Regions from separate parts of the Clostridium sp. JNZ X4-2 genome, predicted to be linked through region 1. Evidence: riboswitches for the same ligand, from Rfam matches in the RefSeq annotation. Region 1 holds a riboswitch; each other region holds the start of a gene.
The links. A riboswitch is a leader RNA that binds a small molecule or an ion and turns the genes downstream of it on or off. The one in region 1 is predicted to bind glycine.
Positions count from the first base shown of each region.

Region 2: it holds a riboswitch for glycine, as region 1 does, so the genes downstream of both, ACYUJ6_RS11330 (GrdX family protein) here and gcvT (glycine cleavage system aminomethyltransferase GcvT) in region 1, are expected to answer to the same signal.
Region 3: it holds a riboswitch for glycine, as region 1 does, so the genes downstream of both, ACYUJ6_RS11905 (ACT domain-containing protein) here and gcvT (glycine cleavage system aminomethyltransferase GcvT) in region 1, are expected to answer to the same signal.

Region 1 is NZ_CM142685.1:2,220,214-2,225,995, forward strand. Features, by position in the region: gene gcvPB (aminomethyl-transferring glycine dehydrogenase subunit GcvPB) at 1-951, opposite strand, end outside; gene gcvPA (aminomethyl-transferring glycine dehydrogenase subunit GcvPA) at 951-2,294, opposite strand; gene gcvH (glycine cleavage system protein GcvH) at 2,299-2,679, opposite strand; gene gcvT (glycine cleavage system aminomethyltransferase GcvT) at 2,703-3,809, opposite strand; glycine riboswitch at 3,866-3,959, opposite strand; gene ACYUJ6_RS10660 (TorD/DmsD family molecular chaperone) at 4,124-4,774, opposite strand; gene ACYUJ6_RS10665 (DMSO/selenate family reductase complex B subunit) at 4,788-5,369, opposite strand; gene ACYUJ6_RS10670 (DMSO/selenate family reductase complex A subunit) at 5,386-5,782, opposite strand, start outside.
Region 2 is NZ_CM142685.1:2,362,998-2,368,779, forward strand. Features, by position in the region: gene ACYUJ6_RS11315 (glycine/sarcosine/betaine reductase component B subunit) at 1-666, opposite strand, end outside; gene ACYUJ6_RS11320 (thioredoxin family protein) at 724-1,056, opposite strand; gene trxB (thioredoxin-disulfide reductase) at 1,073-1,999, opposite strand; gene ACYUJ6_RS11330 (GrdX family protein) at 2,056-2,430, opposite strand; glycine riboswitch at 2,563-2,663, opposite strand; gene ACYUJ6_RS11335 (ATP-binding protein) at 2,889-3,629, opposite strand; gene ACYUJ6_RS11340 (Crp/Fnr family transcriptional regulator) at 3,743-4,420, shown strand; gene ACYUJ6_RS11345 (methyl-accepting chemotaxis protein) at 5,065-5,782, shown strand, end outside.
Region 3 is NZ_CM142685.1:2,478,752-2,484,533, reverse strand. Features, by position in the region: gene ACYUJ6_RS11915 (methyl-accepting chemotaxis protein) at 1-1,180, shown strand, start outside; gene ACYUJ6_RS11910 (DUF711 family protein) at 1,295-2,653, opposite strand; gene ACYUJ6_RS11905 (ACT domain-containing protein) at 2,671-2,940, opposite strand; glycine riboswitch at 3,090-3,179, opposite strand; gene tpx (thiol peroxidase) at 3,350-3,844, opposite strand; gene ymfI (elongation factor P 5-aminopentanone reductase) at 4,005-4,748, shown strand; gene ACYUJ6_RS11890 (response regulator transcription factor) at 4,905-5,741, shown strand.

The DNA.
Region 1 (5,782 bases):
TGGCCTGTTGTAATCCAGATAATATTTATTGCCCTTCCTTGAAACTATAGGAACAGGTAAGAATTGTGAAAATTCTCTTTTGACTCCTATAGGCCCGCTTCCCGGTCCTCCGCCCCCATGAGGCGTTGAAAAGGTTTTGTGCAGGTTTATATGACACACATCAAATCCCATATCTCCGGGCCTTGTCTTTCCCATATTGGCATTCATATTGGCACCATCATAATAGAGAAGTCCTCCTGCATCATGAACCAGTTTTGCTATTTTCAGGATGTTTTTTTCAAAAAGTCCCAGGGTATTTGGGTTGGTCAGCATCAAGCCTGCTATTTCATCATTTAATACAGATTTCAAAGATTCAATATCAACTGTCCCGTCTTTACCGGATTTCACTTCCACCACTTCAAATCCTGCACAGGCGGCTGAAGCGGGATTGGTTCCATGGGCTGAATCAGGTATAATTATCTTTTTTCTTTTAAAATCCTTATTTTTTTCATGATAGGCTTTTATAATCATAAGCCCCGAAAGTTCACCGTGGGCACCTGCTGCAGGCTGCAGTGACAGTGTTTCAAAGCCTGTTATTTCCTCAAGCTTTTCACTTAATTCATACATGAGTTTTAAAGCTCCCTGAACTGTTTCCTCCGGCTGATAGGGATGAAGTTCTGAAAATCCGGTTAAATTTGCCATATTCTCATTTATTTTAGGATTATATTTCATGGTACAGGAACCAAGAGGATAAAATCCATTGTCCACTCCAAAATTCTTGTTTGAAAGAAGAGTAAAATGTCTTACAACATCAACTTCACTTACCTCTGGAAGTTCAGGCTCCTCCCTTCTTATAAGTTCTTCCGGCAGTAACTTGTAAATATCCTCCTCCGGTACATCGCATTTTGGAAGTGAATACGCTTTTCTTCCCTTTTTAGAAAGTTCAAAAATAAGTTTATTATACTCATCCATTACTTGATCCCCTCCAATACAGAAACTAACTTATCAATTTCATCCTTTGTTCTCTTCTCTGTAACACAGAGAAGCATGGAATTTTTATGGGAAGGATATTCTTTTTCCAGATCATAGCCTCCCAGTATTTTATTCTGCAGCAATGACCTGTTCACGTCATCCACCCTATTTGTAGGTTCAACTGCAAATTCATTAAAAAATGGTTTGTTGAACAGGGGCTTGTATTTCCCGTTTTCCGTAAGCTTCTTAAAAGCATAGTGGGCTTTTTGTGTATTTTGACAGGCAACTTCCCTGATGCCCCTCTTCCCAAGAGTAGTTAAATATACAAGGGCGGTTAGTGCATTAAGGGCTTCATTGGAGCAGATATTTGAAGATGCTTTTTCTCTTCTTATATGCTGCTCCCTTGCCTGGAGAGTTAGTACAAAACCTCTCTTACCTTCTGAATCCGTGGTTTCACCTACAATCCTTCCCGGGATTTTTCTAAGGTACTTTTTCCTTGTAGTCAAAAATCCAAGATAGGGTCCGCCGTAATTCATCTTGTTTCCAAGGGGCTGCCCTTCTCCTACAGCCACATCTGCACCATATTCACCGGGACTTTTTAAAATTCCCAGAGATATAGGATTACAATAGACTATTAAAAGTGATTTATTTTCATGAGTATATTTTTCAATATCCTGCAGCTCTTCTATTATTCCTAAAAAGTTTGGATTTTGCACTATAACAGCTGCCGTATCTTTATCAAGAGCTGCCTTAAGTTTATCTATATCTGTAGTTCCTTCTGTTTCATCTATTTCCATTAGATTCAAATCCTTAAATCTCAAATAAGTACTGAGAACTTTTCTAACTTCAGGATGAAGTGCTCCGGAAACAATTATTTTTTTACGCCTGGTCACATTTGCAGCCATCTGTGCTGCTTCAACACAGGCAGTTGCACCATCATACATGGATGCATTGGAAACTTCCATACCGGTTAACTCTGCCATAACCGTCTGATACTCAAATATAGTCTGAAGAGTACCCTGGCTTATTTCAGCCTGGTAAGGCGTATATGCAGTGTAAAATTCTGATCTTGATATTATATGTGCTATTACAGATGGTATATAGTGATCATAGGAACCTGCACCTAAAAAGCAAGTCAAATCATCACAATTTTTATTTAAGGATGCAATACTTTTCATATATGAACTTACTTCAAGTTCGGACATGGGCTCATTTATATCCAGCTTTCTATTTAATCGGATATTCTCTGGTATATCACAAAACAGATCATCTATATTATCTATCCCTATTTTTTTAAACATAAGCTGTTTGTCCTCTTCTGTCAGCGGTAGATATGGATTCATATTATCACTTCCCCTCACATAATTTTTCATAATCCTGTGAGGTCAAAAGTTCTTCAAGTTGTGAATTATCTGATACCTGAATTGAAATTATCCAGTTTTTATAAGGATCCTGGTTGATATATTCAGGGTTATCCACAAGTTCTTCATTTATTTCCAATATTTTACCTGATACGGGTATATAGAGATCCGAAGCTGCTTTTACAGATTCCACTGCCCCAAATGTTTCTCCTTTTGAAAATTCTGAATTTACTTCAGGTAAATCCACAAATACAATATCCCCCAGGGAATCCTGTGCAAAATCGGTGATTCCCACATAGGCTTCATCTCCATCCACCTTTATCCACTCATGATCTTTAGTGTAAAATGCCTTTTCTAAAACTTTCATTTTCCAAACCCCCGTATAATTAATTATTTTTTATAATTTTTTTTATAAAATTTTCTGTCTACTACTTCCGCTTTTAAAAGTTTACCTCTCACCTTTACGAAGATCTCAGTTCCAAGTCCGGAATATTTAAAATCCACAAGGGCAAGTCCTATATTCTTTTTAAGTGATGGGGAACGATATCCTGTGGTCACTTCACCTATTTTCTTATCTTCTGCAAGAACTTCATACCCATTTCTTGGAATACCTCTTTCCTTCATTTCAAATCCAATTATTTTTCTCTTAAGCCCTTCTTTTTTCTGCTTTAAAAGAGCATCCCTGCCTATAAAATTTTTCTTGTCAAGTTTCACAAAAAATCCTATTCCAGCTTCAAGAGGGGTGATGGATTCTGAAAGTTCATTTCCATAAAGGGGCAGATTTACTTCAAACCTCAGTGTATCCCTTGCTCCAAGCCCTACTGGTTTTATACCCTCTTCCCTGCCGGTTTCAAGTATTCTATCCCACAAATACTCTGCATTTTCAGTACCAGTATAAATTTCAAATCCATCTTCCCCTGTATATCCGGTTCTGGATACCAGGCACCTTTTCCCTGAAACAAGTACATTTCTTTTACAAAAGAAAAATTTAATTTCCTTTAAATCCGTATCTGTAAGTTTTTGAAGTATTTTTTGAGCTTTTGGGCCCTGAATGGCAAGCTGTATAATAGTAGAAGATATATTTTTGATATCCACATCAAAACTTCCCTTGTTACTCAGCATCCAGTGAATATCTTTTTCTATATTTGCAGCATTTATCACCAGGAAAAAGTGTTCACCATTAAACCTGTAAACTATGATGTCATCTACAATTCCGCCCTCTGGATAACACATTGGAGTGTACAGTATCTGATTGTCTTCAAGCACAGTTGCATCATTGGTAATTAAATTCTGAACAAAGTTCAGTGCATCTTTTCCCCTTATGTGGGCCTCACCCATATGTGAAACATCAAACAACCCTGCCTTTTCTCTAACTGCTTCGTGCTCAGGTATTATGCCTTCAAATTGCACCGGCATGGACCATCCTGCAAAGTTTATTATTTTTGCCCCATATTTTTTATAGGAATCAAACAGTGCAGTTTTTTTTAACTTTTCCACAACAAAACCTCCCTACATATTTTTATATAACAAAAAAGACATGCAAACTAACTAGTCCACATATCCCTGTTTATTTACCTGAGAGCTTCGATATAAAACATCTTTCACCTTCGGTACTGTTTAAAAAACAGATTCTCCAGAGTTTTGTCCTACAGCGCTATTTTTACCTGAAAGTTTTTGAGTATACACTGTGACTGTACATCATTGCTCCTTCGGTTAACCAATATTATCTCACGCTGTGTTCATCCAATTTTTAGCTTTTATTATTTTAATAATACACCCTGCTGCATATAATTTCAATAAAAAAATACATATTACAAGACAAGGCTGCGAATTTCTTTTATTTCTTTTAAATTATCCATTATCCAGCCTTCTGTCATATTGGAAAACTCAATCCAAAATCTAGTTTTGGCACTGGAATTTACACACTCTCTCCAGACAGGAACCCATTTGCATAAATGATCTTTTAAAAACTTTTCCATTGCTGACAAAGCCTTTACTATGTTCTGCAAATCATCATGCATTTTAACATCACAAAGTCTTGCCATAAAAAAAAGTTCAAAAGCCAGATGATCTGCCGGCTCTTTTGGACTCACCCCTAATCCAAATTCACCATAAAATCTTCTTACGGAAAGTTCCGATTTTCCGAAAATAAGCCTATCCTTACTCTCATATACAGATTCCCACATAGGTGCTAAAATATGTCCCGGTCCTATAAACAATCTTTGATAATCCTCTGATAATTCTTCCTTGTATTTGGAATTCAAATGATTCTCATTTATTTCATCTAGTATTATCTCAGCTTTACGGCACACAGTCAAATTATTTTTGCATTCAAAAAGTTTTTTCAGTAAATCAGTACCTCTTAAAATTTTCAATCCTCTACTCAAGCTGCCTCTGTAAAAAAGAGCCAGTGTGGAATATACAGCTTCTTTTTCCATAAACCACAATTCCATATCATCCATAAAAAAATTCTCCTTATGTTTTTAATGCATCTTTGTGTGGAGTAATTACTAAGGCAGGTTTTGTAATATTTGCTTCTGGCATACCTTTTACTTCACGAACATTCCCATATTTTTCTCTAAGCAAATTCAGGGGACCATAATCTAAAACCCTCATTGGGCAGGCAGCTACACAGACTGGAGGCTTTCCCTCGTCCAGCAAATCCATACAAAAATCACATTTTCTGACTTTTTTAACCCGGGCATCATATTGAGGTGCTTTATATGGACAGGCCTTAATACAATTACGGCATCCAATGCATATATCTTCACAAATATATACAATACCATCCTTTTTTCTCTTTTTAATTGCTCCTGCAGGGCAGCTTTTTATACATGCAGGATCAATACAGTGATTACAGCTGTCTGAAATCCAGAAGGCATATACATCAGGTATAATGGCCCTGCCCCTTTTTGTATAATTTCCGTCGGACACTTCATACACCCTTCTGAAATTTTGTCCTACTTCTAAATTATTTTTATCCTTACAAGCTATGCTGCATGTATTACAACCTGTACAATTTTTCTGTTCAAAATAAAATGCCAGTTGTCCGCACATTTTCAAGCACTTCCCTCTAATATACTTTTTCCATTTCAACTAGACTTGTATGGGATGGATTTCCAAAAGCCAATGGAGTTGGCTTGTATCTGGTTAAAACATTTATACATCCTCTCCTGTCAATTCCCTTTTCATCCGGAATCCACCAGCCTCCCTGAGGCAGTGAAGCAACTCCCGGCATAATCCTGCTGGTGATTTTTACAGGCAAAATTACAGTGCCCCTGTCATTGTATACCTTAACCATGTCTCCATCCTGAAGTTCCCTGGATTTTGCATCTTCACAATTTACAAGTATCCTCTGCGGCTCTACTTCCTCCATCCAGCTCATATTGTCAAAAGTTGAATGGACTCTTCTCTTTGAATGATGCCCTATGCATTGGATAGGATATTTTTCTGCCAGAAGATCTTCCGGT
Region 2 (5,782 bases), 140 kb from region 1:
AATTTTTTTTGCATCAACTCCATAGACATAAGTGTCATGCATTAATCCCTGACTTTGAAGCATGTAAACATAAACAACTTTAGGCAGATTACTATATCTTTTTACTTGCTCCACTAAAGGCAGCGTTTCATAAATTTTGACTTCATCCGGTTCTATATTCCTTGCAGCTTCGCCAAGATAAGCAGCTGCTTTAAAACCAATCATTCGGATGGCTTCTTCATGTTCGTGCTGTTTTATTCCCTGTTTTGGTTCACAAATTATAACTAAATTATTTGTTTTTGAAAAAGGAGTATACTTTGCTCCCTCCCCACTCATATCTATAATACCCTCTTGAAACCCCACAATACTTCCTGTAGTAACTACAGCTGCTCCACTCAGCACATGTGTTCTGCCCTCTCCAACAGTGTCGACCTTGCTTATGAATCCTGGAAATATACCTCCTTTTCCCTCCACCTTAACTCTGGGCTCAATTACATCTTTTACAGGTATGATCCTGGTTTCATCATCTGGTCTGGCAATATCCACCTCTATTTGCCCAATTCTTTCATCTCCGCCGATTTTTTCTATCAATTCATTTCTGTTTACATAGAGAACCCCATCTGCAACCTCTGTTTCACTTCCAAATTTAATATCCTTAATATGAATTTTTCCAATTTCCAGCTGCAATACCTTCACCTCCAAATTTATTAAAATCAAGAATTTAAAATATTAAATTTTTGATTTTTACAATGTATTATAATAGGACTTAACAAACTCTTCCACATCATCTAAAGATGTTATTTTATCGGCAGTAATAGAATTGATCTTTTCTCCCTTATTATAAAGTACCATAGTAGGCAGCCCTAAAACCTTCTGACCTATTGCAAGCCTTCTGGCTTTACTTATATTGAGGCTTGAAAACTTAACTTTATCTCCATATTTATCTTCTAGCTTGTGCACTCCAGGCATAAGCTGTTTGCATATTTCACATTTATCGCCCCAGTAATCTACAAGTACCGGTTTATCCTTATAACCTAAAACCTCTTCGTTAAAATTTTGTTTTGTTAATTCGATCATTATAGTTTCCTCCTATTCAGATTTTATTTTTTTCTATATAAGCTTCAGCAGCAGTTGCTGCAATGGCACCATCCGCTGCTGCAGTTATAACCTGCCTTAAAGATTTTCTCCTTATATCTCCTGCTGCAAATACACCTGATATATCAGTTCTCATATCCTCATCTGTAATTACGTAATCCTTTTCATCCATAGTTACTTTTCCCTTAAACAATTGTGATATGGGATCATATCCTACAAATACAAAGCATCCATCTACCTTTAATTTCCCAATCTCACCTGTAATTTTATTTTTTATGATCAACTGCTCCAATATTTCCTCTCCTACAGCTTCTTCCACAGTAGAATTCCATATGAACTTTATTTTGGAATTATGGAAAGCCTTATCCTGCAGGGATTTTGTTGCTCTTAATGCATCCCTTCTGTGTATAACCGTAACACTCTCTGCAAATTTTGTAAGGTAAATAGCCTCCGTAATAGCTGAATCTCCTCCTCCTATTACCGCTACATCCAGATCTGTAAAAAAATCCGCATCACAAGTTGCACAATATGAAATCCCCCTGCCCCTCAATTTTTTTTCATTTTTAAAACCTGAAAGCCTGGGATTTGCACCTGTGGCAATTATTATTGTTCTAGCTCTGTAAATATCTTTTTTGCTCTTTAAAACCTTAACTGCCCCATCTATATCCACATCTGCTATCTCATCTTTAACAAATTTCACCCCAAAGCCTGCTGCCTGGTTTTTCATCCTTTCACTTAAATTGGTTCCTGTACAATTTTCAACGGATCCTGGATAATTTTCAAGCTCATCTGTTGTAGTTATCTGTCCTCCATATTTTGCCCTTTCTATAAGCAAAGTGTCCATTCTAGATCTGGCGGCATAAAGTCCTGAAGATAATCCTGCCGGTCCTCCGCCAATTATTATGCAATCATATATATGTTCCATTTTATACCTCCCTGTATTATTGATAAAATACAACAATTTTTTCTGTTGTACATCTTCTAAAGTTTATACTTTACAAGCTCATAGTCTATTAGAGAAAAATCATCCAATATTTTTTGATTCCATTGCGGAATACCATAATCCCTAAAAAATTTTTCAGTAGTATGAATCCCCCTTTCTATATAATTCAAAGAACTAATATCTACAGTATCTTCAGTTTTTTCAGTTATTATGATAGTTCTATATGGAGTCTCATTGGGTTTTATGCTGCCCATAAGCGGATGAGTTAATAATTTATGATTTCCATGTATATAATTTCTTGCTCTTTTCAATACCTGCATAACAGTGCCTTCTATAAAGTCTATTTTATATTTATTTGTTAACTGTTTTTTACACATGGGATTATTGGTAATCACTATTATAGGTTCTATCATATTCCTTCTCCCTTTCAAAATTTTCAATCAAATTCAAATAAAATTAAAGGACAGGGTAAAAGAATTCTCTTTTACCCTGTCCTTTTTACCTGAGAGATTTACTCCGTCGGTGCCAAAAGCTTTCCAGAGTTTTGTCCTTTTTCGGTCCTTTGACCTGAGAGATTCATATTATTTAAGAGAAATAATACTTACTCCTTCGGCTATCCATTTAAGGATACTATAGAATGATATTCTATAGTTAAGTAGTTCTTCAAAGAAATTTTATATATTGTTTAAACTTCTACTTAATCTCCCGAAAAATTCATCCAGCTTATCTTATAATTAAAATTTATTTTCTATTCACTTTAATTATATATTACATCTGGATACTTTTCTATATATTTCAATTAGATTACATATTTCATTTTTTTATAACACCTATAATATTATAGATATACTCATAATGTATTTTAACCTAACTACTCACTTATGCTCTCTCCTTCAGTGGATATTACAACCTCCTTGTAAGGAACTATAATTCCGGATTTCAGCATAGAATTTTTCACTGCATTTACAATTCCACCACAGCATGGTACTTCCATTCTCACTACAGTTATACTTTTTAAATTGGTATTTTTTATAATTTCTATAAGTTTTTCTTCATAGCAGCTTATGTCATCCAATTTTGGACATCCTATTACCACAATATGATCTTTAATAAAATCTTCATGGAAATTTGCGTAGGCATAAGCCGTACAATCAGCTGCTACCAGAAGATTTGCATTTTTTAAATAAGCTGCCTTAGGATTTATAAGCTTCAATTGAACTGGCCACTGCCTAAGTTCTGATATAACACTGCCATTTTCTTCACCATTATCATTAACCTTCCTATGGACTTTTGAGCCTGATGTCCTGTCTATACTTCTAGCTGCTGTTCCAGGACATCCGCAGGGTATAGAAATTTTAAAATTATGCTTGTCTTTTTCCTTTTTTCTTTCTATAACTAATTTCTTATCATAATCTTTACTTTCCCTTTCAATTATATTTATTGCACCTTCAGGACACTCAGGGAGACAATCTCCAAGTCCATCACAGTATTCATCGCTTATAAGCTGAGCTTTTCCATTTAGCAATTCTATGGCATTCTCGTGGCAGGCATTTACACACAAACCACATCCATTGCATTTTTTCTCATCTATATCAATAATTTTTCTTTTCATTCAAATTCCTCCCTTGTTTTTATGTCTATATTATAATAAAATAAAATTATATAATCTGTACCTTATGTTACCATTGTAATTATAATTTAATATTGAATAGATTGGAGAAAATCATGGAGAATATTGCTGATGTATTTAGTAACTGCATACTAATGAAAAACTTTTCAAAAGATAATATCAAAAATTTTCTTGAAAAAATAAATTACACCTCAATGCACTATTCAAAGGGAGAAATCATAGCTATTGAGGAATCAGACTGTTCAAAAATAGGAATAGTCATAAGTGGAACTGTGGAGGTGCAAAAAATATTTTCCTCGGGGAAGGCCATTACTATAAGCAGTTTAAAAAGAAGCGATATATTTGGGGAGGTCATAATATTCTCCAACAGGAACACCTATCCTGCCACTATAATTGCATCAAGTGATGCATCTATAATATTTATATCTAAAGAAAATATATTAAAACTCTGCAATCTATTTCCCTTATTTTTAAATAACTTTATGACTCTCTTGTCTGATAAGATACTCATGCTAAATAAAAAGCTTAAGAATATATCTTATGAAACAATACGCCAAAAAATTATTTCTTATGTTTTAGATGAATATACCCATCAAAAAAAACTGAAACTAATACTAAATTACACCAGAAAAGAAATGGCTGAACAGCTTGGGATTCCACGGCCATCGCTTTCAAGAGAACTTGCACATATGAAAAAAGAAAGGCTGATAGATTTTGGCAGGAACTACATACTGATAAAAAATGTAGACACCCTGGAAAATTTATTATTTTAAAAGAAAAGGAAACGAAAAATTTCGTTTCCTTTTTGTTTATTCTAACATATTCTCCTTCCACATCCACCACATAATAATAATATTATTATTATTATTATTATTGAACTGCTTCCGCGTCTATCATCATCACATCTGTGTGACATAAAGATCCCTCCTTATTATCTCAAATTATAAATATATAATTTTAAGTTATCTTAATTTCTTATCTTTTGTTCTGCTCTGCTATTAATTGCTCAGAATTCTTAAAATTAAAAGCATCATATTCAATAAAAAGTTAAATGCTTGTTTACTAGATATATTTTACTTTTGCATAACAACAGTTTCTATCTAGCATCTTCCTCCCAAATTACCACAATCAATACCACAGCACAATATTAAGATTATTATTATAACCAGTACTTCTTTTCCACTTCCACTATTACCACAACCACAACCTTTGCGTGACATAAAGATCCCTCCTTATTATCTTTAATAATTATATATTATTAGGTACTCTTTTTTTTCATCATGTGTTCTATACTTTTATAATATTAATCAGACCAGCAAATGTTACTTTTATTTTTTAAAAATAATTAAAAAATCCTTTAATTTATGTTATTGTATAATTGTATGTAATAATATTATTAAAATTTCGGAGGAATATCATGGAAAAAATTAAAATTGAAAATAAACTTCAGCAAGCCTTTAACACTTTAATACCCTATATGCAATATTTTTTTGATGATGAAATAGCTTTTACCATGTCAAATACAACTCATTTTATAAAAGTTGTAAACAGCAAAAATATAAACATGAATGCAAAAGCAGGTGATCCCCTAAGACCAACTGGAGCTGCCTATGAATGTATAAAAGCTAGAAAACCCGTTTCAATCATGGTCCCCAAGGAAACCTTCGGATTAGAATTAAAAGCCATAGGCATACCTGTAGAGGAAGATGGTAAAATACTGGGAAGTATAGTCCTTGCGAAAAGCGCAAAAAGACATTATGAATTTATAGAAGTGTCTAAAATATTGTCAGACTCCATAGAAAATATTTCAAAAGCTTCAGGCATACTATCTTCTGGAATAGAAAATGCTGCAAAATTCAATGATGATATATTAAATGAGGTAAGGGATGCCTTAAATAATTCAGAAAACACTGATGAGGTATTAAACTTTATAAAAAATATAGCTTCTCAAACCAATCTGCTTGGTTTAAATGCAGCTATAGAAGCTTCAAGAGCTGGAGAACATGGAAAAGGATTTTCGGTAGTGGCAAATGAAATAAGAAAATTATCCAATTCAAGCAGTACATCCATAAATGAGATAAACTCAACATTAACTGAAATAAAAAAATCTGTAAATAATATTTCCCAGGGAATTT
Region 3 (5,782 bases), 260 kb from region 1:
AAGCGATTATTTCCGGGGGTTAAATGCCAGCATTACCACAGCCGGTATAGTCCTGTTAATTATGTTAATTATAGCTGTTATATGCGGGGTATTTATTTCAAAATATGCAACTAAACCTTTAACACAGATACAGGGATTTGCTAAAAGATTATCAGAGTGTGACTTTAGTACTCCTATAATTATAAAGAGAAAGGATGAGTTTGCAGATACAGCACTTTCACTTAATACGGCTCAGGAAAATGTGAAATCATTAGTTAAGACTATAATTGACAATTCTGAGAATATGAGTGCCTCAAGTGAGGAACTTTCGGCAACTGTTCAGGAAATGACATCTAAATTTAAAAATATAAACAACTCCATAAATAATATAGTAAATGGTTCCCAGGAGACAACAGCTTCAGCTGAAGAAGTTACAGCATCTGTAGAAGAGATAGATTCCAATATAAATCAATTGTCAAATCAGGCCATGAATGTAAATAACAATGCAAAGGAATCCAAGGAAAATGCTCTTTCCGTTCAAGAAAATGCTCAAAATGCAATAAAGGAATGTAAAAGCATCTATCAGAATGAACAGACAAATATATTAAAAGCCATAGATGATGGAAATGTGGTTTCAAAGATAAAAGAAATGGCGGATGTAATAGCAGATATTGCAGAGCAGACTAATTTGCTGGCATTAAATGCAGCTATTGAAGCTGCAAGAGCAGGTGAACATGGTAAAGGATTTGCAGTAGTTGCTGAAGAAGTGAGGACATTGGCGGAACAATCTTCAGAAACAGTTTCTACAATTCAAAATGTTGTAGTAAAGGTTCAAGATGCCTTTAAAAACCTTTCAGATACCAGCTATGAAATTTTAAAATTTATTGATGAAAATATAAATGTTCAATTGGATAAATACCTGAGTACTGGAGAAAAATATTATGGAGATTCTCAATTTACATCTGACTCTTTAAAACAATTATCCTTAATGACGGAGGAAATAAAGAATACTGTAAATGAAGTGACCAAGGCAATTAGCAATATGGCTGGCATTGCACAAAAATCTTCAGAAAGTACTAATGAAATTCAGGATATTATAAATGATGCAACGCAGGGCATGATACAGGTTGATAAAACTGCAAGGGATCAATCCGATCAGGCTCAAAAACTCAATGAAGTCATTCAAAAATTTAAAATTTAATTTTATGTTCAGGGTGATTTTATTAATATCATCCCCTATATAAAAATTAAAAACTGGTTATATATAACCAGTTTTTTAATATATAAATCTTTATATGTTTGAGGCAAAATAGTATCAGTTTTTAAAACTGTGAATCGGAGCGGGAATCCTTCCACCTCTATTTATGAAAATTTCACTGGAGAATTTACTTACAGGCATTATGGGGGCTTTTCCCAGAAGACCCCCGAAATTGGCTTCTTCTCCTACGGATTTATTGTAAACGGGAATCAGCCGTACAGCAGTTGTTTTACTGTTTATCATTCCAATGGCAGCTTCATCTGCAATTATGGCAGATATGGTGGATTCAGGGGTATCTCCTGGTATTCCTATCATGTCAAGTCCTACAGAACATACACAGGTCATGGCTTCTAATTTTTCCAAATTAAGGGAACCTGCATTTACTGCATTTATCATTCCCTCATCTTCACTTACAGGTATAAAGGCACCACTAAGCCCTCCAACCTGGGAAGCAGCCATTATACCGCCTTTTTTAACAGAATCATTTAAAAGCGCAAGGGCTGCTGTTGTACCTGGACATCCACAGCTCTCCAGTCCCATTTCTTCAAGAATTCTTGCAACACTATCTCCTACGGCAGGTGTTGGGGCCAGAGACAGATCAACTATACCAAAGGGTACATTTAATCTTCTTGAGGCTTCACCGGCTACCAATTGACCCATTCTAGTTATCTTAAAGGCAGTCTTTTTTATAGTTTCCGCTACTGCATTAAAGCTCCCAGCCTTTACCTCTTCCAATGCAGATTTTACAACACCGGGACCGCTGACACCTACGTTTATTATTGCATCCGCCTCTCCAATGCCGTGAAATGCTCCTGCCATAAAGGGATTATCCTCAACAGCATTTGAAAATATTACAAGTTTGGCACAACCTATGCTGTCATCTTTTCTAGTGAGATAGGCAGTCCTCTTTACTACCTTTCCCATATCCTTTACTGCATTCATATTTATTCCTGCTTTTGTAGTTGCTACATTTACTGAAGAGCATACTTTTTTGGTGGATGCAAGTGCTTCAGGTATAGATTTTATAAGTATTTTATCACCTTTGGAATAACCTTTATGTACAAGTGCTGAAAAACCTCCAATAAAATCTATACCGAGAGTTTCGGTGGTCTTATCTAGGACTTTTGCAAATTCTACATAGTCTGTATCTGAAGTTGCTTGAGCTACAAGGGAGATAGGGGATACGGACACTCTTTTGTGTATTATGGGTATGCCATATTCCGTTTCAATTTGCTCTGCAGTTTTAACTAAATTTTCAGCATATCTGGTTATTTTATCATAGATTTTTATCCGTGCTTTATCCCCGTCACTATCGATACAGTCCATAAGGGATATACCCATGGTGATAGTTCTTATATCCAGGTTTTCTTTATCTATCATATTTATTGTTTCCATTATATTTTTAGTATTTATCATTTAATTCACACCCCAGTCTAAATTTCTTGCATAGAAGTAAATATGTCTTCCCTTTGAATTTTAACCACAACACCTATTTCTTTAGCTTTGTTTTCAAGAGCATTTTTTATACTTGTAAAATCTGTTTTCATTTTACTTAAGTCTACAAGCATTATCATGGTAAAATAATTTTCTATTAGAGTTTGATTAATATCCAAAATATTTATATTATTTTGAAATAATACAGAAGTTATTTTGTAAATAATACCTACCTTATCTTTTCCAAGTACCGTTATAAATGCCTTCATTGTCCTATCCATCTCCTTAATATTTAGTTAAAAGCTTTTACTGGAAGATAACCATTTAGGGGGGGAAAAATAAAAAGAGATTAAAATGAAATTAATCTCTGGTAAACAAGACTTTAAAATAGTAAATACCAAGATCTACTATATTAAATATAAAGTCCCCTGTCCCTTTTACCTGAGAGTTTCGCTATAATTAGCTTTCCCCTTCGGCGCTCCTTAAGAGTCTCTCCAGAGGCTTGTCTGATAACGGTTTATAAACTATAAATATATTCCGTTAACTTCATCCAGCCTATTAAATTATTAAAGTGATTATAACATGTTTTATGGATTAATTCAAATACAGTTTTACAGTAAAAAATAAAAAGGTTACCCGGTTTATTTAAAAGCTCAGCAAGCTTTCTGCTTTATTATATTATTTTGCCTTTTTAGCAGCAGCTAGTATGGCATCAAAATTTGGCTGATGTGTAACTTCGGGAACGTATTCTACATAGACAATTTTATTTGTGCTGTCCACTACAAAAGCAGCCCTAGCTAAAAGACCAAGATCATCCATATATGTTCCAAAGTTTTTACCAAATAATCTGTCCTTGAAGTCTGATACTGTAATTATATTTTTTATTCCGTTAGCGGCACACCATCGATTTTGAGCAAAAGGCAAATCCATAGATATTGTATATACAGTTACACCGGGAATTTCTGATGTATTCTCATTGAAAGTTCTGGTTTCTAAATCACAAACAGGTGTATCTATAGAAGGCACTGTCAAAAATATTCTAATTCCCTTAGTATCTTTTAAAGAAATGGTATCCATTGAGTTGTTTATAACAGCAAAGTCAGGTACTGTATCATCAACTTTAAGAATATTGCCGGAAACCTTCACAGGTTTTCCCTGAAATTTTAACCTCATATATATCCCTCCAAACAAAAAATACTAATTAATAATTGTTATCTACTATAGTAGCACAAATGTATAAAATATGCAAATTAACAATAATTTAAATTTAATGTATAATATTAATTGAAACCACAGTTAAAATCAAATTTTTTTAGAAAGCAGGAATTTTAAGATGGAAGATTTAGGAGGAAAAGTAGTTGTAATCACTGGAGCATCAAGGGGAATAGGAAGGAGTACTGCCGTAAATATGGCAAAGTGCGGAGCCTGCGTAGTAATAAATTTTAAGCAGGATGAAAAGGGAGCATATAAGACTCTGGAGATGGTTAAGCAGGCAGGCTCTTTGGGAGTGGTTCTACAGGGAGATGTGAGTTTATACAGTGATGCTGAAAGAATGATAAAAAATACTATGGATAAGATGGGCAAAATAGATATACTGGTAAATAATGCAGGAGTTTGTCATATAGGACTTTTTGCAGATATGCAGCAGGATGAATGGAATTCTATAATAGATGTTAATTTCAAGGGAATGCTCAATTGTACCCATTGGGCATTAAAATACATGATTCCAAGGAAAAGCGGTTCCATAATAAATATTTCATCTATGTGGGGAAATGTGGGTGCTTCTTGTGAAACAATTTATTCTGCCACTAAAGGAGCAATAAACCTTTTTACTAAATCTCTTGGAAAAGAAATGGCACCATCCAATATTAGGGTAAATGCAGTTGCGCCTGGAGTAATAGATACCCAGATGAATTCTTGTTTAAAAGCTGAAGATAAAGAAAGTCTATTGGAAGAAATACCTACAGGAAGATTTGGAAGCGGCATTGATATAGCAAAGGCAGTGTGCTTCCTGGCAGGAGAATCATCATCCTATATAACGGGACAGGTAATAACTGTAGATGGAGGAATGTCATAATTAGGCAATAGATCCTGTGAATTTTTATATAGGCATATTATTTTTATAAAGTAAGCTTTAAATTGAACGATAAATAAAGAATATGATATGGAAGATTTAATTTAATAAATAGGTAAAATGCAATTAAAATATTATTAATAAAATAGGATGATAATTATGTGTAAAGTTATAATATTGGATGATATGGCTTATATAAGGTATAGGGTGAAGGATATGCTGGAAAAAATAGGAATCCAAGTATATGAGTCAGGAGCTTCTTTTGATTTCTTTAACAAGTTATATGATAAAAAAAAGGAAATAAGTTTAATAATATTGGAAGTGGGACTTAGTAATGAGGATGGCTTTGAAGTACTTAGAAAAATAAAGGCCAGAAATTTAAATATTCCCATAATGATACTTACAAAGATGAATACCAGAAGTGCATTTATAAAATGTATAAAAGAAGGGACTTCGGAATATATATTAAAACCTTTTGATAATAAAGTGTTGCTTGAAAGAATAAACAATCTTATAAAATCCAGTAAGGACAAAGGTGAACAAGGTGAAATAATATATTTGAATTTTCAACAATACATTACAAAACAAATTATCAAAGCTAAAGCTGAAAATACGAAACTTTCAGTTATAATGGTGAGTTTGATAAAAAAGTATGCTACAGAAATGGATGAAAAGATAGATGTAAAGGACAACTATCTTATCTTGATGGATTCTCTTTATGAAAAATTGAAGCCTATTTTCAAAACACCAGATTTATTTGAAAAGTATGGATTTTCTACTTTTGTAGGTGTAATTCCCAAGTGTCAGAGGGAAAAAATGCTTTTTATTATCAATAGGATTAATGAAATATACAATAAAATAAAAGAAATAGATGGGAAATATAGTGAATACCATATTGAATACAGTTATGTCACTTTCCCTGATGATGGAAAAGACAAGGATCAGCTGCTGGATAAATTGACCTCCAATATTAAGATAAAGATAAATAAAAAATAAACTAGCTTTTTCTTGAAAGTTGTTTTATCATTAAATTAGGT